4 regions of the Streptomyces sp. NPDC027663 genome follow, and region 2 is predicted to be linked to each of the others. Evidence: riboswitches for the same ligand, from Rfam matches in the RefSeq annotation. Region 2 holds a riboswitch; each other region holds the start of a gene.
What was found. A riboswitch is a leader RNA that binds a small molecule or an ion and turns the genes downstream of it on or off. The one in region 2 is predicted to bind cyclic di-AMP.
Positions count from the first base shown of each region.

Region 1: another riboswitch for cyclic di-AMP. It lies ahead of ACZ4SF_RS07850 (C40 family peptidase); the one in region 2 lies ahead of ACZ4SF_RS30045 (M23 family metallopeptidase).
Region 3: another riboswitch for cyclic di-AMP. It lies ahead of ACZ4SF_RS11065 (M23 family metallopeptidase); the one in region 2 lies ahead of ACZ4SF_RS30045 (M23 family metallopeptidase).
Region 4: another riboswitch for cyclic di-AMP. It lies ahead of ACZ4SF_RS19920 (transglycosylase family protein); the one in region 2 lies ahead of ACZ4SF_RS30045 (M23 family metallopeptidase).

Region 1 covers NZ_JBVHSK010000002.1:661,616-666,780, forward strand. Annotated here, with positions in the region: gene pcrA (DNA helicase PcrA) at 1-2,332, opposite strand, end outside; cyclic di-AMP (ydaO/yuaA leader) riboswitch at 2,609-2,762, shown strand; gene ACZ4SF_RS07850 (C40 family peptidase) at 2,771-4,105, shown strand; gene ACZ4SF_RS07855 (hypothetical protein) at 4,172-4,525, opposite strand; gene ACZ4SF_RS07860 (C40 family peptidase) at 4,962-5,165, shown strand, end outside.
Region 2 covers NZ_JBVHSK010000014.1:123,212-128,376, forward strand. Annotated here, with positions in the region: gene ACZ4SF_RS30035 (M16 family metallopeptidase) at 1-974, shown strand, start outside; gene ACZ4SF_RS30040 (M16 family metallopeptidase) at 971-2,359, shown strand; cyclic di-AMP (ydaO/yuaA leader) riboswitch at 2,570-2,729, shown strand; gene ACZ4SF_RS30045 (M23 family metallopeptidase) at 2,743-3,498, shown strand; gene ACZ4SF_RS30050 (GntR family transcriptional regulator) at 3,698-4,384, shown strand; gene ACZ4SF_RS30055 (HPr family phosphocarrier protein) at 4,587-4,868, opposite strand; gene ACZ4SF_RS30060 (bifunctional acetate--CoA ligase family protein/GNAT family N-acetyltransferase) at 5,046-5,165, shown strand, end outside.
Region 3 covers NZ_JBVHSK010000003.1:384,794-389,958, forward strand. Annotated here, with positions in the region: gene ACZ4SF_RS11050 (glutamate dehydrogenase) at 1-57, shown strand, start outside; gene ACZ4SF_RS11055 (TetR/AcrR family transcriptional regulator) at 229-849, shown strand; gene ACZ4SF_RS11060 (SGNH/GDSL hydrolase family protein) at 1,047-1,832, opposite strand; gene ACZ4SF_RS11065 (M23 family metallopeptidase) at 2,046-2,951, opposite strand; cyclic di-AMP (ydaO/yuaA leader) riboswitch at 2,955-3,120, opposite strand; gene ACZ4SF_RS11070 (alpha-galactosidase) at 3,424-5,165, opposite strand, start outside.
Region 4 covers NZ_JBVHSK010000006.1:467,657-472,821, forward strand. Annotated here, with positions in the region: gene ACZ4SF_RS19910 (cytochrome P450 family protein) at 1-861, shown strand, start outside; gene ACZ4SF_RS19915 (transglycosylase family protein) at 1,029-2,099, shown strand; cyclic di-AMP (ydaO/yuaA leader) riboswitch at 2,283-2,457, shown strand; gene ACZ4SF_RS19920 (transglycosylase family protein) at 2,462-3,151, shown strand; gene eno (phosphopyruvate hydratase) at 3,458-4,744, shown strand; gene ACZ4SF_RS19930 (FtsB family cell division protein) at 4,939-5,165, shown strand, end outside.

The DNA.
Region 1 (5,165 bases), on a different contig from region 2:
CCGTACGCCGCGTGGCGAACCCGGATGCGCCCGATGCCGAGGAGCGCGAACGCGTCGAGGACAGCGAGGCCGTGATCCCGGACGCCGGGCCGGAGGACACGGGCGCCGCCGCTCCCGTCCGCTTCCACTCCATGTGGGTGGGCGGAATCTCCTCCAGGAAGCGGGAGGGCGGGTTGTACGAGGGCTGGCCCCAGGCGCTGCGCATCGCCGACCGCGTCAGGTACAGCCGCTCCCGCGCGCGCGTGATGCCGACGTAGGCCAGGCGCCGCTCCTCCTCCAGCTCCTTGGTCTGGCCGAGGGCGCGCATGTGCGGGAAGACGCCGTCCTCCATGCCGGTCAGGAACACCACCGGGAACTCCAGGCCCTTGGCGGTGTGGAGGGTCATCAGCGTGATGACGCCGTCGCCGTCCTCCTCGTCCGGGATCTGGTCGGAGTCGGCGACCAGGGCGACCTGCTCCAGGAAGTCGGCAAGCGTGCCGCCCGGGGCGGCAGCCCCCGGTGTCCCGGCTCCCTCACCGCGCTCCTGCTCGAACTCCAGAGCCACGGCGGCGAGTTCCTGGAGGTTCTCGATGCGGGTCTCGTCCTGCGGGTCGGTGGAGGCCTGCAGCTCGGCCAGATAGCCCGTGCGCTCGAGGATCGCCTCCAGGACGGTCGCGGGGCCGGCGCCGGACTCCACGATCGTGCGCAGGTCCTCCATCAGCGTGTTGAACCGCTTGACCGCGTTGGTGGAGCGCGCGGCCATGCCGTACGCCTCGTCCACGCGCTTCAGAGCCTGCGGGAAGCTGATCTTCTCGCGCTGGGCGAGGGCATCGATCATCGCCTCCGCGCGCTCGCCGATGCCCCGCTTGGGCACGTTGAGGATGCGGCGCAGCGGCACCGAGTCCTCGGGGTTGGCGAGGACGCGCAGATAGGCCAGGACGTCCCGGACCTCTTTGCGCTCGTAGAAGCGGACGCCGCCGACGACCTTGTAGGGCAGGCCGACGCGGATGAAGACCTCTTCGAAGACACGGGACTGGGCGTTGGTGCGGTAGAAGACGGCGACGTCCCCGGCCTTCGCCTCGCGCGCGTCCGTGAGGCGGTCTATCTCGTCGGCGACGAACTGGGCCTCGTCGTGCTCGGTGTCGGCGACGTAACCGGTGATCCGTGCGCCCTGCCCGGCGTTGGTCCACAGGTTCTTCGGGCGGCGGGACTCGTTGCGCTCGATGACCGCGTTGGCGGCGGACAGGATGGTCTGCGTGGAGCGGTAGTTCTGCTCCAGCAGGATCGTCGTCGCGTTCGGGTAGTCCTCCTCGAACTGGAGGATGTTGCGGATCGTCGCGCCCCGGAAGGCGTAGATCGACTGGTCCGCGTCACCGACCACGCACAGTTCGGCGGGCGGGACGTCGTACTCGCCGGGCGGGGTGTCGGCCTCGCCGGCGCGCTCGCCCGTCCCGACCAGCTCGCGGACGAGGGCGTACTGGGCGTGGTTGGTGTCCTGGTACTCGTCGACCAGGACGTGCCGGAAGCGGCGCCGGTAGTGCTCGGCGACGTCCGGGAAGGCGCGCAGCAGGTTGACCGTCGTCATGATCAGGTCGTCGAAGTCCAGCGCGTTCGCCTCGCGCAACCGCGACTGGTACAGGGCGTAGGCCTGCGCCAGCGTCTTCTCGAAGCCGTCGGTGGCCTGCGCGGCGAAGTCCTCCTCGTCGATCAGCTCGTTCTTGAGGTTGCTGATCTTGGCGCTGAAGGACTTGGGCGGGAAGCGCTTGGGATCCAGGTCCAGGTCGCGGCAGACGAGGGCCATCAGGCGCTTGCTGTCGGCGGCGTCGTAGATCGAGAACGACGACGTGAAGCCCAGCTTCTTCGACTCGCGGCGCAGGATCCGCACGCACGCGCTGTGGAAGGTCATCACCCACATCGCGTTCGCGCGCGGGCCGACGAGCTGCTCCACGCGCTCCTTCATCTCGCCCGCGGCCTTGTTGGTGAAGGTGATCGCGAGGATCTGGCCCGGGTGCACGTTCCGCTCGGCGAGTAGGTGGGCGATGCGGTGGGTGAGCACACGGGTCTTGCCGGAGCCGGCGCCGGCGACGATGAGCAGCGGCGAACCGGCGTGCACGACCGCGGCGCGCTGGTTGTCGTTCAGTCCCTCCAGGAGCGCCGCCGCGTCGATCACGGGGCGCGGGGCGCCGTCGCGGTAGTACGCGTCACGGTCCGGCGGCACATCGAACTTCCCGCCGAACAGATCGTCCGGAAGCGGCTCCGGAGCGTGATCGTCCTCGGGTGGCGGCTGCTCCTCCTCGTGCCCGCGAGGGGGCTGGAGGTCCGCCAGGAAGCTGTCGTCAAAGAGGCTGCTCATCGCTCTACGAGTCTAGGCCGCCCCACCGACAACCGGTTGCCGTCCCCGGAACATGGCCCGCGTGGTGAGCGGTCGCTCTTCGCGTCGAAAGCGTCCGCCGACCGCTCACACAACGGAAGCGCCTGGTCACGCGGGCGTGAACCAGCCATCAGGTCACGGAAATGTATCGGACAAACCGCACACCAACCTTCACAGAAGACACACCAGTTGGCTAGGTTGCCGTCAGGCCGCACGACCCCTCTCCGGCGAACGTCGCCGGGCCGCGCGGCCTCCGCCGAGTCCGGTGCGCCCTCTGCGTGGTGCCCGGAGCCGGGGACCCACCGATCCTGGGGTGAATCGGCCGACTCCCGCCCGGGACGACGCCGTAGGGCAACCCTTCCGTCCGCCCGAACCCGACAGCTAACCCGGTAGGCGGCAGCAAGGAAGGAGTCGCCTCCCTTGGCGTCGCACCGCAAGCCGCGCCCCGGCGGAACCCCGGGGACGGGCATTCGCACCCCCGCTCTCGCCACCGCCGCCCTCACCTCCGTGGCCGTCCTCTCCCAGTCCGCGCAGGCCGCTCCCGAAACCGGTCACGGCAGGCCGAGCCCGGAGGAGATCGAGCGGAAGATCGACGATCTGTACCGCCGGGCGGAATCGGCGACCGAGACGTCCGGCACGACCAGGGAGCGTTTCGCCGGCACCGCCAGGGAGCGTTCCGCCGCCGCAAGCAGGGAGCGGTCCGCCGCCGGGGCCGAGGAGCGTCCCGCGGACGCACCCCGGCGACACGGCGACAGTCTTCAGCGGCTCCGGGACGAGGTGGCCCGCCGCGCCGCGGCCCAGCCCCGCGCCGTTCCGGCCCAGCGCGGCCCCGAGGGGGCCCGGGACACAGCCGCGGCGACGCCCGCCCGGGGCACGAGCGTCGCACCCCCGAGACGGAGTGTGGATGCCGTACCGCCCGCACGAGGCAGGGACGCCGTAACGCCCGCACAGGGCAGGGGCGCCGTAACGCCCGCACGAGGCATGGAGGCGGTACCGTCCGCGCGGAAGGCGGCCGTCGCCGCGTCCGTCCGGAACGCGTCCCTCCTGCCGTCCGCCCAGGAGAGGGCCGTCGTCCCGCCCGCGGACAGCGTGCCGGAGGCCGCCGCGAGGGACCCGAAGACCGCCAAGGCGGCGGTGCAGAAAAAGCTCGCCCACGCGCGCGTGCTGCTGTCGCAGCGGACCGCGCAGAGCGCCGCGCAGTCCGTCACGCCTGCCGCACCTAGCGCGTCTGTCGCACCTGTCGCACCTGTCGCACCTGACATGTATGGCGCCTCAGTCACATCCACCGCACCGGTGACGTCCGTCGCGTCGGTCACATCCCCGTCGATCACGTCCGCTCCGGTCACATCCGCGTCGATCGCGTCCGTTGCGACGGTCACATCCGGCACGGACACGACGACCAAGGCCCGGAAAGCCGTCGCCTTCGCCCGGGAGCAGCTCGGCAAGCCGTGCGTGTGGGGCGCCGCCGGCCCCGGTTCCTACGACTGCTCGGGGCTGACCCAGGCCGCCTGGAAGTCGGCCGGTGTCACCCTTCCGCGCAGCGCCCGCGATCAGGCCGAAGCAGGAACCACGGTCCCGCCTGCCGAGGCGCGCCCCGGCGACCTCGTGTTCTTCCACGACGACGCAGACCATGTAGGGCTGTGCACGGGCGACGGCATGATGATCCACGCTCCCAGGCCGGGCGCGTACGTGCGTGAGGAACCGGTCTCCCGCACCGACGGGTCGGCCGTGCGCTGCGTGGTGCGGCCGGGCTGATCCCGCCGCCCCGAGATCGCCCGCCCGGGAGATCAGGTTCGACCGGAGATCAGGTCCGGCCGGAGATCAGGTCCAGAGGACGGCGATGAAGATGTTCGCCGTGGTCAGCAGGCCGACGAGCCCGAAGAGGCCCTTGTCGATCCGCTCCTCGTCGCGCTTCACGTAGACCAGCGCGAGGATCACGATCAGCAGAGCCAGCTTCACGCCGATCTTGATGTTGTTGACGTGGTGGTCGTCGGCCTGATTGAGGCCGACGAGCGCCACGCCGGTGACCAGCATGGTCAGCGCGCCGTGCAGCATCCCGGGCACGAACCGGGCCGTGCCCTGGCCCATCGCCTTCATCTGGGTGAGGAAGCCGCCGAGCAGCGCGGCGATACCGACGATGTGCAGGCCGACGAAGAGATGGATGAGTACGTCCATGGGGCCGGAGCCTAGCCAGGGGGCGCCACGGCTCCCCGCACCGGGCCCGCCCTCAGGGGCGGCGGCGGCGCGAAAACGCTCGGCAGACCTTGCATATATGCGCTCCATAGCACCCGATCACCCCCGCCTGGTCCGCTTTCCGCGGCTCGATCATCACGCTGCGTGAAGAAGACGACTCGGGCCCTACGGAGGGATCACTTACGGTCACACCATGACCTGTCGTAACCAATTTCGGACAGCGCGTTACCAACCCGTCACCGTCCGGCCTAGCGTCCTCCCCCAGGTGACCGGCTCCCCACCGCCGCCCGGCCCTCGGGCGGCCGCCGGCCACCACCGCCGAGAAAGCCCGGCGGCGGCCCACTCCCCCTGTGCGGGCCGCCGCGGGGCGTACTGACCCTCGGTCGTACGAGTCCTACGGAAGGACGTGACGGTCCAGGTGGCAGCGCACCGCAAGCCCCCGCATCGCTCGCTCAGCGGCCATACGGCCCGGACGGCCGCCACACTCGCCCTGGCGGGCGCGGCCACGGCGACGGGCTTCGACGGCACGGGACACGCTGAACCCCAGCTGACACAGGCGCAGGTGAAAGCCAAGGTGGACAGCTTGTACCGGGAGGCCGAGGCCGCCACCGAGAAGTACAAC
Region 2 (5,165 bases):
AGAACGAGCGCCGCCAGCGCTACGACAACGTGCCCTACGGCACCGCCTTCGAGAGGCTGACCGCCCTCTCCTACCCGGAGGGCCACCCCTACCACCACACGCCGATCGGCTCGATGGCGGACCTGGACGCGGCCACCCTGGAGGACGCCCGCCAGTTCTTCCGTACCTACTACGCCCCGAACAACGCGGTGCTCTCGGTGGTCGGCGACATCGACCCCCAGCAGACACTCGCCTGGATCGAGAGGTACTTCGGGTCGATCCGGTCCCACGACGGCAAGCCCCGGCCCCGCGACGGCTCCCTGCCGGTGACCATCGGCGAGCAGCTGCGCGAGGTGGTCGTGGAGGAGGTGCCGGCGCGCGCCCTGATGGCCGCCTACCGGCTCCCGCACGACGGCACGCGCGAGGCGGACGCGGCCGACCTCGCCCTGACCGTCCTCGGCGGCGGCGAGTCCTCACGCCTGTACAACCGCCTGGTGCGCCGCGACCGTACGGCCGTCGCGGCCGGCTTCGGCCTGCTGCGCCTGGCCGGCGCCCCCTCCATGGGCTGGCTGGACGTGAAGACCTCCGGTGACGTCGAGGTGCCGGTCATCGAGGCCGCCATCGACGAGGAGCTGGCCCGGTTCGCCGCGGAGGGCCCCACGCCCGAGGAGATGGAGCGTGCCCAGGCCCAGCTGGAGCGCGAGTGGCTGGACCGGCTCGGCACGGTCGCCGGCCGCGCCGACGAACTGTGCCGGTACGCGGTCCTGTTCGGCGACCCGCAGCTCGCCCTCACCGCCGTCAAGCGCGTCCTCGAGGTGACCCCCGAGGAGGTCCAGGAGGTCGCCAAGGCCCGCCTGCGGCCCGACAACCGCGCGGTCCTCGTCTACGAGCCGAAGTCCCCGGAGACCGTAGAGGACGCGGACGTGCCCGAGGACCCGGAGACGGAAGCGACCGTAGAGGCGGGCCACGACGAGAACGAGGAGACGGCCAAGTGACCGAGCTCGCCACCATGGACTTCCACCCCCAGCCGCAGCCGGGCGAGGCCAAGCCCTGGGCGTTCCCCGCCCCCGAGCGCGGCACGCTGGGCAACGGCCTGACCGTGCTGCGCTGTCACCGCCCCGGCCAGCAGGTCGTCGCCGTGGAGGTGCTGCTGGACGCGCCGCTGGACGCCGAGCCGGCCGGCCTGGACGGTGTCGCCACGATCATGGCGCGGGCCTTTTCGGAGGGCACCGACCAGCACTCGGCCGAGGAGTTCGCGGCCGAGCTGGAACGCGCGGGCGCCACGCTCGACGCGCACGCCGACCACCCCGGCGTCCGGCTCGGCCTGGAGGTCCCCGCCTCCCGCCTGGCCAAGGGTCTCGGCCTGCTCGCCGACGCCCTGCGCGCGCCCGCCTTCGCCGAGAGCGAGGTCGAGCGGCTGGTCCGCAACCGCCTGGACGAGATTCCGCACGAGCTGGCCAACCCCACCCGCCGCGCCGGCAAGGAACTCTCCAAGGAGCTGTTCCCGGCGGCCTCGCGCATGTCCCGCCCGCGGCAGGGCACCGAGGAGACGGTCGAGAAGATCGACGCCGCGGCCGTGCGCGCCTTCTACGACCGCCATGTGCGGCCCGCCACGGCCACCGTGGTCGTCGTCGGCGACCTGACCGGCACCGACCTGGACGCGCTGCTCACCGACACCCTGGGCGCCTGGACCGGCACCCCGGGCGAGCCCCGGCCCGTGCCGCCGGTGACCGCGGACGACACCGGGCGCGTGGTCATCGTGGACCGGCCGGGCGCCGTCCAGACACAGCTGCTCATCGGCCGGATCGGCCCCGACCGGCACGACCGGGTGTGGCCCGCCCAGGTGCTCGGCACGTACTGCCTCGGCGGCACCCTCACCTCCCGCCTGGACCGGGTCCTGCGCGAGGAGAAGGGCTACACCTACGGCGTGCGCGCCTTCGGGCAGGTGCTCCGCTCGGCGCCGGACGGCACGGGCGCGGCGATGCTCGCCATCAGCGGCTCCGTGGACACGCCGAACACCGGTCCCGCGCTGGAGGACCTGTGGAAGGTGCTGCGCACCCTCGCGGCGGAGGGCCTGACCGACGCCGAGCGGGATGTCGCCGTGCAGAACCTCGTGGGCGTGGCGCCGCTGAAGTACGAGACCGCGGCGGCCGTCGCGAGCACGCTGGCCGACCAGGTCGAGCAGCACCTGCCCGACGACTTCCAGGCGACGCTGTACCAGCAGCTGGCCGCCACGGGCACGGTGGAGGCCACCGCGGCCGCCGTGAACGCCTTCCCGGTGGACCGCCTGGTGACCGTCCTCGTCGGCGACGCGTCCGAGATCAAGGCGCCGGTCGAGGCGCTGGGTATCGGCGAAGTCACCGTCGTCGCCGCGGAGTAGCGGCATACGCGCGTGGGGCCCTGACGACCTACGGGTCGTCAGGGCCCCACGCTGTTCCACTCGTGTTGCCAGATGCCCGATTTGAGGCGGAGGTTGCCTGTCTGCCCTGTGGGATGCGCTACAAAACACCGGATCCGTTTGGGGATTGAAAGCAGGTTCCGTAGCGTCGTCGGGGCTGTTCGTCAGGCAGTGCGCCGCACCCGCGGCACCGGACAGTCATCGCCGAGTCCCCGTACGGCGCGAGCCAGGGGAGCCGGGGACCCACCGTCCCTGGGGTGAATCGGGCGCCCGCGCGTGAGCGGGGGAGTCCGTAGGAGACCTTCCTGCTCCGAACCCGTCAGCTAACCCGGTAGGCGAGACGGAAGGAAAGGACCAGCCACTACATGGCGTTCATGTGCGCCACCGGGAAGCACCGCAAGCCCGGCCGGGTCAAGCGCACCACCGCTCAGGCGGCCGGTATCGCGGCCCTCACGACCACCGGCGTCGTCGGCACCCTCGCCGCCTCCCCGGCGCTCGCCGCCGAGAGCCCCGCGGAGCAGACCGGCCTCACCCCGGTCATCACCGTGAGTGACGACGTCGCCGACCGCATCGACGCGCAGGCCGCCGCCCAGCAGCAGGCAGCCGACCAGAAGGCGGCCGAGGAGGCCGCGGCGAAGGCAGCCGCCAAGAGGGCCCAGGAGGTACGCGCGGCCAAGGCCCGTGCCGCTCGTGAGGCCGAGCGCAAGCGGCTCAACGCCTTCACCGCCCCCATCGCGCAGTCCTACGTCTCCACGGCCTACCAGGCCAGCAGCTCGCTGTGGTCCTCCGGCTCGCACACCGGCATCGACTTCCACGCGGCCAGCGGTACGACCGTCCACGCGGTCGGCTCCGGGACGGTCGTCTCGGCGGGCTGGGGCGGCGCGTACGGCAACCAGATCGTGATCCGGATGGCCGACGGCATGTACACCCAGTACGGCCACCTGTCCTCCATCGGTGTCACGGTGGGCCAGAAGGTCGTCCCGGGCCAGCAGATCGGCCTGTCCGGCGCGACCGGCAACGTCACCGGCCCGCACCTCCACTTCGAGGCCCGCACGACCTCCGAGTACGGCTCCGACGTCGACCCGCTGGCCTACCTCCGCAAGCACGGCGTGCAGATCTGACGCCCGGCGCGCGAGCGCCCGAAGCCCCGGCTCACCGAGCCGGGGCTTTCGCGTTTTCCGCCGGATCCCGTCAGAGGCGCTGTCCAAAAAAATATCCATGAATCAGGGGCCGCCGTCGGAAATTCCGCCTCATTGCAATAGAGTCACGGAACACGCGTCCATCGTCGACGTTTCACGGGGATTAAGGCGGAGGTCGGTCATGCGTATTCCGGCGCACTCGGTGTGCACGGCGATCCGGGACGACATCGTCGCGGGTGTCCACGAGCGCGGCGGCCGGCTCACCGAGGAGGTCCTGGCCCGCCGCTACGGCGTCTCGCGGGTCCCCGTCCGCGAGGCCCTGCGCACCCTGGAGGCCGAGGGCTTCGTGGTGACCCGCCGGCACGCGGGCGCGTGCGTGGCCGAGCCGACCGAGCAGGAGGCCGCCGACCTGCTGGAGATGCGGATGCTGCTGGAGCCGCTGGGGGCCGCCCGGGCCGCCCAGCGGCGCACCGAGGCCCATCTGAAGGTGCTGCGCGGCCTGGTCCGGCTGGGCCAGGAGCGGGCCAGGAGGGGGCACAGCGATGATCTGCGCTCGCTGGGCGGCTGGTTCCACGAGACGCTCGCACAGGCCTGCGGCAGCTCCTCGCTGACCTCGGTGCTCACCCAGTTGCGGCACAAGATCGCCTGGATGTACGCGGTGGAGGCGCCGCTGAGCCCGGTCGAGACCTGGGCGGAGCACGGGGCGATCGTGGACGCGGTGGCGCGCGGGGACGGTGACCGCGCGCGGGCGCTCACGGCACTGCACACCGAGCGGTCGACGGGCGCGCACCGGCTTCGTTTTCCCGGCGCCGCGGAACGTGTGAGGTCTTCGCAACATGCCGTAAACATGTCGAGCCCGCGGCATTAACACGCACGCCGTATACAAAGAAGAGCCATTTCGCGGGGCCTTGTTTTCCGCTGCCCTAATTCCGCTGCGGCCGGAATTCATTCGGTGTGGCCCGAGTATGCCCGCGGATAAAGCGCGGCAATTTTTCCGCCGGGTGCGCAAACGCCGGAGCCGCGCCGCCCCGAGAGGCGAACGCGGCTCCGGCGCTCCGTGCGGTGGACGCTCAGACGGTCTCGGGCAGCTCTTCCAGGCCCTCGGAGACCAGCTTGGCCAGACGGTCCAGGGCGGCGTCCGCGCCCTCGGCGTCGGAGGCGAGGACGATCTCCTCGCCACCCTGGGCACCCAGGCCCAGGACGGCCAGCATCGAGGCCGCGTTGACGGGGTTGCCCCCGGCCTTGGCGATCGTCACCGGGACGCCTGCGGCCGTGGCGGCTCGGACGAAGATGGAGGCGGGGCGGGCGTGGAGGCCCTCGGCCCAGCCGACGTTGACGCGGCGCTCAGCCATGTGTTGCTGCCCTTCGGTGTTCAGGGTTGTCTAGACCAGTTTCCCATATCGTGGAGCGTGCCCGGAGCGGACCCTCGTTCCCCTCCGGTCGGCCCGGACCGCGGCCTCGGTCCGGCTTGCCGGTCCTCCACAGACTGCCTCGCGCTGTTGTCGGACGCGAGCCGTACTCTGGGGCCCATGCAGACCTCGGCGGACCGGCACGACCGGCACGAGTACCCCGCCCACTGGGAGGCGGACGTGGTGCTGCGCGACGGCGGCACCGCGCGCATCCGGCCCATCACCGTCGATGACGCCGAC
Region 3 (5,165 bases), on a different contig from region 2:
GCTCTGGTGACCGACCGGCTGCCGGTGATCGCGGAGCGGTTCGGGTGGTACCGGTGACAGGGGCCGTCCCGGTCGTACGGCTGTCCCGGCCGAGCGGCACCCTCGCCCGACCGGACCGCCCGGACGTCCACGGTGCGGGGCACTGTTCCCCGCTCTCGCGCGTCCGCGGCCGAACCGGGGCGGACCGACGACTTAGGCGGCACCGGCGGCAGCGACTAGGGTGACCGCGTGGCGAGAGTGCGGTTGAGCGTGGCGGAGCGGCGGGAGGAGCTGCTGCGGGCTGCCATCGAGCAGATCGAGGTGCGGGGCGTTGCGGCGGTGAGGATCGCCGACGTGGCCGCGGCCCTCGGTGTGAGCAACGCGCTGGTGCTGTACCACTTCTCCACGAAGGAGAAGCTGGTCGCCGCAGCGTTCACCTTCGCGGCCAAGGACGATCTCGCGCATCTGCGCAAGCTGCTGGACCGGCGGACGTCGGCGCTGCGCCGGCTGCGGTCCGCGGTGCGCTGGTACGCGCCGACCGGACAGGCCAAGGGGTGGCGGCTGTGGATCGAGGGCTGGGCGGTGGCCCTGCGCGAGCCCGCCCTGCGCGAAGTCACCCGGGATCTGGACAAGCAGTGGAAGGCGGCGATCACGGAGGTCATCGCCGAGGGCGTGGCGGCCGGCGAGTTCGTCTGCCCGGACCCGGCCGGTGCGGCGCTGCGGCTGACCGCGCTGCTGGACGGGCTGGCCGTGCAGCTGACGTCGTACCCGGGCGGAGTGCCGCGGTCCCGGGCCCAGGAGTGGGTGGACGACGCCCTGGCCCGGGAACTGGGCCTGGACCGGCATGGGTTGACCGAACGGGAGCGGTGAGCGAACCGCCGGGGCGTCCGCGCACCGCGCCCCCCGGCCCGCTGCCGGTCCCGCCCCCCTTTCCGGGCCGCGACCGCGTGTCCCCCCACCCGCACCCACGGCCGGACCCCACGGGACGCGGGGGCACCGCGCCCCACCGTGCACGCCACCGTGCCCCGGCCCGCGCCTACGGCGGTCCGGGGCACGGCCGGGAAGCGTCAGGCGACCGACGCGATCCGCATCTTGATGTCGTCCGGCGACAGATGGCCCTTCGCGGTCACATGGTCCCCCGAGGACTCGCCGCGCAGCCGCCGCCCGATCCACGGGACGAGGTACTCACGCGCCCACTGGACGTCGTCGCGGCGGACCTCCAGGGTGCCCCGGGGAGGCAGCGGGGGCCACGCCTGCTCGGGGTCGGCCGGGACGTCGAGGGCGAGGACCTGCCCGGCCCGGAGCGCCACGCGCGTGTGCCCCTCGGGCGAGAGGTGCAGCCGGTCGCTGTCCCAGGCCCGGCGGTCCTGCACGGACTTCAGGGACCACAGGTCGAGCACGGGGCAGCCGTACCGGTCGGCGATGGCGCGGACGTGCCCGTTGTAGGTCGCGATCTTGCCCCGCAGGTGCTTGAGCAGGGGGACGCCCCGGGTGTCGAAACCGGTCGTCACCATCACCGTGCCGGCAGCCTCGGTCAGCCTGGCCACGGCACGCTCGAACCGCTCGGCCACCTCGTCCGGGTCGGTGCCCGGGCGGATGATGTCGTTGCCGCCGGCACAGAAGGAGACCAGGTCCGGGGCCAGTTCGGCGGCCTTGGGGACCTGGTCGGCCACGATCTGGTCCAGCAGCTTTCCGCGTACGGCGAGGTTGGTGTACTGGAAGTCGCCCTCGGGACGCCGGTCGGCGAGCAGCACCGCGAAACGGTCGGCCCACCCTACGAACGCCCCGTCGGGACCGTGGTCGCCGACGCCCTCGGTGAAGCTGTCCCCCACCGCCACGTACGACCCGATCACTGATCTGTTGTCATTCTTCGAATCGTCTGCCACGTCGGACCATGATTCACCTTCGGATGTGACCTACGCGACCGTAGGCCGGGGTTGACGAACGGTGAGATGAGACACTCTTAAATAATTTGCCAATCAGGGAATACCGAAGGCCGGACCCGGGGGTCGGGGGTCCGGCCTTCGCTGGCGTGTCAGGCAGGTGGTGTTCGCGCGGGGCGCCGCTCAGCCGACGGGGACGCCGTGCTGGCGAAGGTAGCCGACCGGGTCGATGTCGGAGCCGTAGTCGGGCGTGGTGCGGATCTCGAAGTGCAGGTGCGGGCCGGTCACGTTGCCGGTGGCGCCGGAGAGGCCGACCTGCTGGCCCGCGGTCACCCTCTGGCCGGCCGAGACGGAGAGCTGCGACAGGTGGCCGTACTGGGCGTAGTAGCCGTCGTCGAGCTTGATGACGACCTGGTTGCCGTACGCGCCGCCCCAGCCGGCGGAGACGACGGTGCCCGCGGCGACGGCCTTGAGGGAGGTGCCCGTCGGGACGACGAAGTCGACACCGGTGTGGTAGCCGCTGGACCACATGCTGCCGGCCGTGTGGTAGGCGGTGCCGATGGTGGCACCGGCGACCGGGAGGGTGTAGCCGGTGGCCTTCGCCTGCGGGGCGGCGGAGGCGGGCGGCTGGGCGGGCTGGGAGGCGGCGGACCGGGCGGGCTTCGCAGCGGCCGAGGTGTGCTGCGGGGCGGCGGACTCGGTGCGGGGCTGCGCGGCCTTCTTGCCGACGCTGAGCTTCAGGCCCGGGCGGATCAGCGAGGGGTCGGCGCCGACGGTCTGGCGGTTGTCGTCGTACAGCCGGTGCCAGCCACCGGCGACGTGCTGCTCGTCGGCGATCTTCGAGAGGCAGTCACCGCTCCGCACGGTGTAGGTGCGCACGCTCGAATCCGGCTGTGCGGGGGCCTTCTTCACCGTGTTCGGAACGGACTGCACGGCCTTTCCGGAAACGGGCTGCGCGGGGGTCGCGGCGTGCGCTCCGGCGGCCCCGAAGAGCGGGAGGGCCAGTGCGGCGCCGCCGGTTCCGGCGACGGCGACGGAGCGGGAAAAACGCTGGGTCTTGGGGCGTCGGTGCTTACCCTTGGCGGGCATGGCGCAATTCCTCTCCGGCGCCTGCGAGGTCAGCTGTCGGGTTCGGACTGGAGCTGCCCGGCCGCGCGCTGCACGGCTTCACCCCTAGCCTGTCGCGGAGACCGGGACAGGCAGTCGTACCTGATGGGTCCCCCGCTCCTGCCGTACACGGGTCAAGTGTGTGGGGACTCCGGGCGGCGGCAGGATTCGGCATTCCGTCCGGATTGGTGGCGAACGTAAGCGAGCCGAACACACGGAAACAAGCAGCCGGTTCCGCTTGTTCGGGTTTCGGGTGATCGGATACGGGAATTCATGGTCACCCTCCGTGAATTCCCGCCTCCTTCAGCCTTCGATTTCCCTTTTCGGCGCCGCTATTGCATGGACATGACGCGCCACTCACGGTCACGGATATGACCCTCCTCACGCCACGTGCCACCATGACCCCTTATTCCACAGCGAGTTGTGATGAAGACCGCTAATTCGGACAGAAAGCTCAGATGCGGCGCAGACGGAGAACCGTCGCATCCAGGTCGCCCGTGAGTCCGGTGCACAGCCCGTGGTGCAGCAGCACCGCCCCTCTGTGAATTTCGCCTGTTTCGCGGCATTCGTACGATGCCGTCGCATCGAGTCCGCGCAGCCGCACCGCCGGCACCGGTTCGCCGTAGCTCTGCGCCTGCAGCCACGCCAGGACCACGGTCTCCTCGCCGAGTACGTACTGGACGGCGCTCAGGCCACCCGTCGGAGGGCGCAGCCGGTACAAGTCGCCGCGCTGCACGACGGGGCGGATCTCCTTGTACAGCTCCACCCAGTGCCGGGCCTCCGCCAGTTCCGCGTCGGTCCACTCGGTGAGGTCGCCGCCGACGCCGAGGACGCCCGCCATGGCACTGACGAACCGGAAGCGCAGCGAGCTGACCCGCCCGTTGAGCTGGGTGTTCGGACTGTCGGTGACCCAGGCGGACATCACGCGCGCGGGGTGGATCTGGGTGAAGCCGTGCTGGATGGCCAGCCGGTCGAGCGGGTCGGTGTTGTCGGAGGTCCACACCTCGTCGGTACGGCTCAGCACTCCCAGGTCGATCCGGCCGCCACCGCCCGAGCAGGACTCGAAGGCGACCCCCGGATGGGCCGCGCGCAACCGGTCCAGCAGGCCGTACAGGGCGTGCACGTGGTCCACCCACAGGCGCTGCGGATACGGGTCCCCCGGCCAGCCGGCGTCGGTGAAGCAGCGGTTGAAATCCCACTTCACGTAGTCGATGGGGGCGCTGGACAGCAGGGCGTCCAGCCGGTCCCAGAGATATTCCCGGACGTCCTCGCGGGCGAGGTTGAGGACGAGTTGATTGCGCAGTTCTGTCCGCTTGCGTCCCGTTTGGTACTGCACCCAGTCGGGATGGGACCGGTAGAGATCGCTGTCCGGGTTGACCATCTCCGGCTCGACCCAGATGCCGAACTGCATGCCGAGGCCGTGCACCTGGTCGGCGAGGGGCCCCAGGCCGTGCGGGAAGCGGTCCGGGTTGGGCGTCCAGTCGCCGAGGCCGGCCCGGTCGCTGGTACGGGCGCCGAACCAGCCGTCGTCCACCACGAACAGCTCGACGCCGATCTCCGCGGCGCGCCGGGCGAGGACGGCCTGCTGCTCCTCGGAGATGCCGAAGTTCGTCGCCTCCCAGGAGTTGAACAGCACCGGACGGTCCCGCTCCGCGTCCGGGATGACACAGGTGCGCTGGTAGGCGTGCCAGGTGCGGCTCGCGCCGCCGAAACCGCCGTCGCTCCACAGGCCCCCGAATACCGGGGTGGTGTACGACTCCCCCGGCTCCAGGCGCAGCAGGCCCGAGTCGTCGTAGCCGGCGCCGCCGGTGATCTGCACGCGCGCGTCCGGGAGCTGGGCGACCGCGATGCGCCAGGAGCCGGACCAGCCGAGCGCGCAGCCGTAGACCTCGCCGCGTTCCTCGGTGGCGTCGGTGTCGAGGGCGACCCAGGGCAGGTGCTGGTGGCCGGTGTGGCCGCGGCGGCTGCCGATGACCTTCTCTCCGTAGGTGAGGGGAGCGGTGGTGAGCCGGGACTCGGCGGCCCAGCGGCCGTGCAGCTGGGACAGCCGCCAGCCCTCACGGTCGGGCAGGGTCCAGGTGGCCGCGTCGGCGCGCAGCAGTTCCACGCGCGCGTGACCGCCGTTCTCGACGGTCACCCAGCGCTCGACGACATCGCCGCGCATCCGGTAGTGCAGGGTGATCCCCACGCCGTCGT
Region 4 (5,165 bases), on a different contig from region 2:
TTCGCCGAGCGCGGCTCCGCCGACCTCATCCACGAGTTCGCGTTCCCGCTGCCCATCTACGCCATCTGCGACCTGCTCGGCGTCCCCCGCGAGGACCAGGACGACTTCCGGGACTGGGCGGGCATGATGATCCGGCACGGCGGAGGCCCCCGCGGCGGGGTCGCCCGGTCGGTGAAGAAGATGCGCGGTTATCTCGCCGAGCTGATCCACAGGAAGCGCGAGGCGCTGCCCGCCGAGCCGGCGCCCGGCGAGGACCTGATCTCCGGCCTCATCCGGGCCTCCGACCACGGCGAGCACCTCACCGAGAACGAGGCCGCCGCGATGGCCTTCATCCTCCTCTTCGCCGGCTTCGAGACGACGGTCAACCTCATCGGCAACGGCACGTACGCCCTGCTGACCCATCCCGGGCAGCGCCGGCTCCTGCAGCAGTCCGTGACGAGCGGGGAGCGGGACCTCCTGGAGACCGGCGTGGAGGAACTGCTGCGCTACGACGGCCCGGTGGAGCTGGCCACCTGGCGGTTCGCCACCGAGCCCCTCACCATCGGCGGGCAGGACATCGCGCCGGGCGACCCGGTGCTCGTCGTGCTCGCCGCGGCCGACCGGGACCCGGAGCGGTTCGCCGGCCCGGACGTGCTCGACCTCACCCGCCGCGACAACCAGCACCTCGGCTACGGCCACGGCATCCACTACTGCCTCGGCGCGCCGCTCGCCCGGCTGGAGGGCCAGACCGCGCTCGCCACGCTGCTCACCCGCCTGCCCGACCTGCGGCTCGCCGTGGACCCGGACGAGCTGCGCTGGCGCGGCGGACTCATCATGCGCGGCCTGCGCACCCTGCCCGTGGAGTTCACGCCCACCGCCTGAACACAGCCCGTCCAGGGAAACCTGACGGACATTCACTCTGTGATCTTCACGTGATCTGCGCGGCATGAACTTGTGACAAGTGATCGTCTGCCTATACGTTCACCCATCAGCGTGGCGAAGGGCTTCATCCGCCGCGCCGGTACTGCTGTCGCTCGAAAGGCCTCTGCATGCTCTCCGGGAACGGTCGACACCGTCGCCCCCGTCAGGCTCCGGCTCTCCTCGTCGCGGCCGGGGTGACCGGCTCAGCCATCGCCATCCCGCTCCTCGGCGCCGCCAGCGCCAGCGCGGCCGACGGCACCACGTGGGACAAGGTGGCCGAGTGCGAGAGCGGCGGCTCCTGGAGCGCGGACTCCGGCAACGGGTACTACGGCGGGCTGCAGATCTCGCAGGCGGACTGGGCCGCGTACGGCGGGACCCAGTACGCGGCCAGCGCCGACCAGGCCAGCCGTTCCCAGCAGATCGCCGTCGCCGAGAACATCCTCGCGGACAAGGGCACCACCCCCTGGGCCACCTGCGCCCTGCTGTCGGGCCTGACCGAGGATTCGGACTCGGCGGACGTCGACACGGGCGTCGGCCGGTCCGGTGACACCGACGGTTCGGGTGACCCGTCCGGATCGACTGACAGTTCGGATGGTTCCGAAAACCCCGACAGCCCTGACAACTCCGACTCGTCCGGTCTGCCGGGTTCGTCGCCTTCGGGGGACGCCGGTTCCGATGCCGACTCCGGCTCCGGCAACGGCTCTTCGTCCGGCAAGGACGGCCGGCCGGCCGGGAAGCCGGGCGAGGGTGACGGCAAGGTGAACGGCTCCGACGGGACCGACACGCCCAAGTCCGACAAATCCGCGTCGCCGGACGCGGGAAGCCCGCAGGGGGCCGACGGCTCCGCCACGGCCACTCCGGAACCCGGCCGCGAGGACAACCCCCAGCAGGCCGCCGGTTCTTGGAGCCTGGTCGACACCGGCTCCCTCGGCGGTGGCGGACGTCATCGGGGGGCGAGTGCGGACGAAAGCGCGACAAACGGTCAGAATGCCGCCTCCTCGGGCCGCCACGCCTCTCGCGAACCGGACACCTACACCGTCCGCGACGGCGACTCCCTCGCCTCCATCGCCGACTCCCTTGAGGTCGACGGCGGATGGCGCGCGCTCTACGCCGGCAACAAGAAGGCCATCGGGGCCGACCCGAATCACATCACCGCCGGTCAGACCCTGGAAGTCGGGGACGAAACGGACGGCGATTAGCGGGAGTTGACGCCCCACTTAACGCCCTATTGTCCGGTTTGGCGAAAGTGTGGGATGAGTCTCAGAAGCCCTGATCGTCTTTGAAATTCCGCGGACCGCGTGCCTACGGTCAAGGCCGCTCGTCACCACGAGCCCCGGCAGTCGCAACGCCGAATCCTGCCAGCGGTTGCCCGGGAACAGTCGTCGCGTCAAGCGCCGTAGGCAGGAGCGGGGGACCCAAGGTAAGTGCCGGGCCCGGCAGTTGATGCCGGACCGGCTCGGGGTGAAGCCGCATCTCGCGCACAGCGGGAGATGCGGCCGGGCAACTCAACCGGCCCGAACCCGACAGCTCACCTCGCAGGCGTCGGTGAGGGGATCGTTCCATGCTGTTTTCCGGCAAGGGCAAGCACCGTCGTCCGTCCAAGGCCGTCCGCGCCATCACGCTCGCCGGTGTCACCGGCGCCGCCGTCGCCGCCCCGCTGATGGCGGCCGGCAACGCCTCCGCCGCCACCGCCTCGGAGTGGGACACGGTCGCCCAGTGCGAGTCCGGCGGCAACTGGTCCATCAACACCGGCAACGGCTACTACGGCGGTCTGCAGTTCTCCGCCTCCACCTGGGCCGCGTACGGCGGCTCGCAGTACGCCGCCACCGCCGACAAGGCCACCAAGGCGCAGCAGATCGAGATCGCCGAGAAGGTCCTCGCGGCCCAGGGCAAGGGCGCCTGGCCGGTCTGCGGCACGGGCCTGTCCGGCACCCCCTACGGCGGTGCCGCCCCGAGCACCCCCTCGGACTCGGGCAGCACCACCACCCGCTCCACCGACCAGCAGGCCGCCTCCCGCTCCGCCGAGCGTCCGGCCGCGTCCACGAGCAAGAGCAAGACCGTCACCACCCCGACCGGCAAGAAGGTCAAGAAGGGCGACGGCGAGTACAAGGTCGTCGCGGGCGACACCCTCAGCACCATCGCCGCGAAGCACAAGGTCGAGGGTGGCTGGCAGAAGCTGTTCGAGCTGAACAAGGACATCGTCGAGGACGCGAACCTCATCTACCCGGGTCAGCAGCTCCACCTGAAGTGACCCCCGGTTCCGAGCGGATCCACAGCGCCCTCACATCCCCAGGGGTCTCATCGCAGGCCTCGTGAGGGCCACCCCCGTCCCCACGGGCTCCCCGCCCCGGTGCGTGTTCCCCCGTACGCACCGGGGCGGGGTTTTTCTGTGCCGTCGCCACAGGTCTTTGTTTCGGCCGAAAACAAAAGGTACCGTCGGCATGTCCACGGGACGGTCGGTCGGTGGCCGACGCCCCCGGGACGGTTAGGCTCTAGTCGCAAGGCGCAGCCGTAAGGCACACCGCCCCGCACTTCCAGCGTCACATCCAAGAAGGAGATGCTCGTGCCGTCCATCGACGTCGTCGTAGCCCGGGAAATCCTGGACTCCCGAGGCAACCCCACGGTCGAGGTCGAGGTCGGCCTCGACGACGGCAGCACGGGTCGTGCCGCCGTTCCGTCCGGCGCCTCGACCGGCGCCTTCGAGGCCATCGAGCTCCGCGACGGCGACCCGAACCGCTACCAGGGCAAGGGCGTCGAGAAGGCCGTCCTCGCCGTCATCGAGCAGATCGGCCCGGAGCTGGTCGGTTACGACGCCACCGAGCAGCGCCTGATCGACCAGGCCATGTTCGACCTGGACGCCACCGACAACAAGGGCTCCCTCGGCGCCAACGCCATCCTCGGCGTCTCGCTCGCCGTCGCCCACGCCGCCTCCGAGGCCAGCGACCTGCCCCTCTTCCGCTACCTGGGCGGCCCGAACGCGCACCTGCTGCCGGTGCCGATGATGAACATCCTGAACGGCGGCTCGCACGCCGACTCCAACGTGGACATCCAGGAGTTCATGATCGCTCCGATCGGCGCGGAGTCCTTCTCCGAGGCCCTGCGCTGGGGCACCGAGGTCTACCACACCCTGAAGAAGGTCCTGAAGAGCAAGGGCCTGTCCACCGGCCTCGGCGACGAGGGCGGCTTCGCCCCGAACCTGGGCTCCAACCGTGAGGCCCTCGACCTCATCCTCGAAGCGATCAAGGAAGCCGGCTACGCCCCCGGCGAGCAGATCGCCCTCGCGCTCGACGTCGCCGCCTCCGAGTTCTACAAGGACGGCAAGTACCTCTTCGAGGGCAAGGAGCGCTCCGCCGCCGAGATGACGGAGTACTACGAGGAGCTGGTCGCGGCCTACCCGCTCGTCTCCATCGAGGACCCGCTGTTCGAGGACGACTGGGCCGGCTGGAAGGTCATCACCGACAAGCTCGGCGACAAGGTCCAGCTGGTCGGCGACGACCTGTTCGTCACCAACCCCGAGCGCCTGGCCCGCGGCATCGAGGACGGCGCCGCCAACGCCCTGCTGGTCAAGGTCAACCAGATCGGCTCGCTGACCGAGACCCTGGACGCCGTCGAGCTGGCCCAGCGCAACGGCTTCAAGTGCATGATGTCCCACCGCTCCGGCGAGACCGAGGACGTCACCATCGCCGACCTGGCCGTCGCCACCAACTGCGGCCAGATCAAGACCGGCGCCCCGGCCCGCTCCGAGCGCGTCGCCAAGTACAACCAGCTGCTGCGCATCGAGGAGATCCTCGACGACGCGGCGGTGTACGCCGGCCGCAGCGCGTTCCCGCGCTTCAAGGGCTGAACCAACCCGGCGTAAGGCTCAGCCAGTCGTACGTACGTCCCCGTACTCGGTCCCGTACCGTGTCCGGGGACGTACGCGCGTGTGAAAGGGGAGGCGGAGAGCCAGATGGCCGTGCTGTGCTGCCCCGGGGCGCACCCCCCGGACCCCCGGCCGAGGACCGGGCCGAGCGGCGTGGTGAGGCGGGGTGAGCTGCCGTGAGCGGCCGGGACCGTTTCTCCACCGCGACCAGGCTGCGGCTGCTCGGCGAGCAGACGGCGGCCCGGGTCTACCGCTCCCAGACCAGACGGCAGGCCCGCCGCTCCCGGCTCACCGGCCGGGCGGCCCTGCTCGCGCTGGTGCTGTGCTCGCTCGTGGTCGCCCTCGCCTATCCCATGCGCCAGTACGTCTCCCAGCGCGCGGAGATCGCCGACCTCCAGCGACA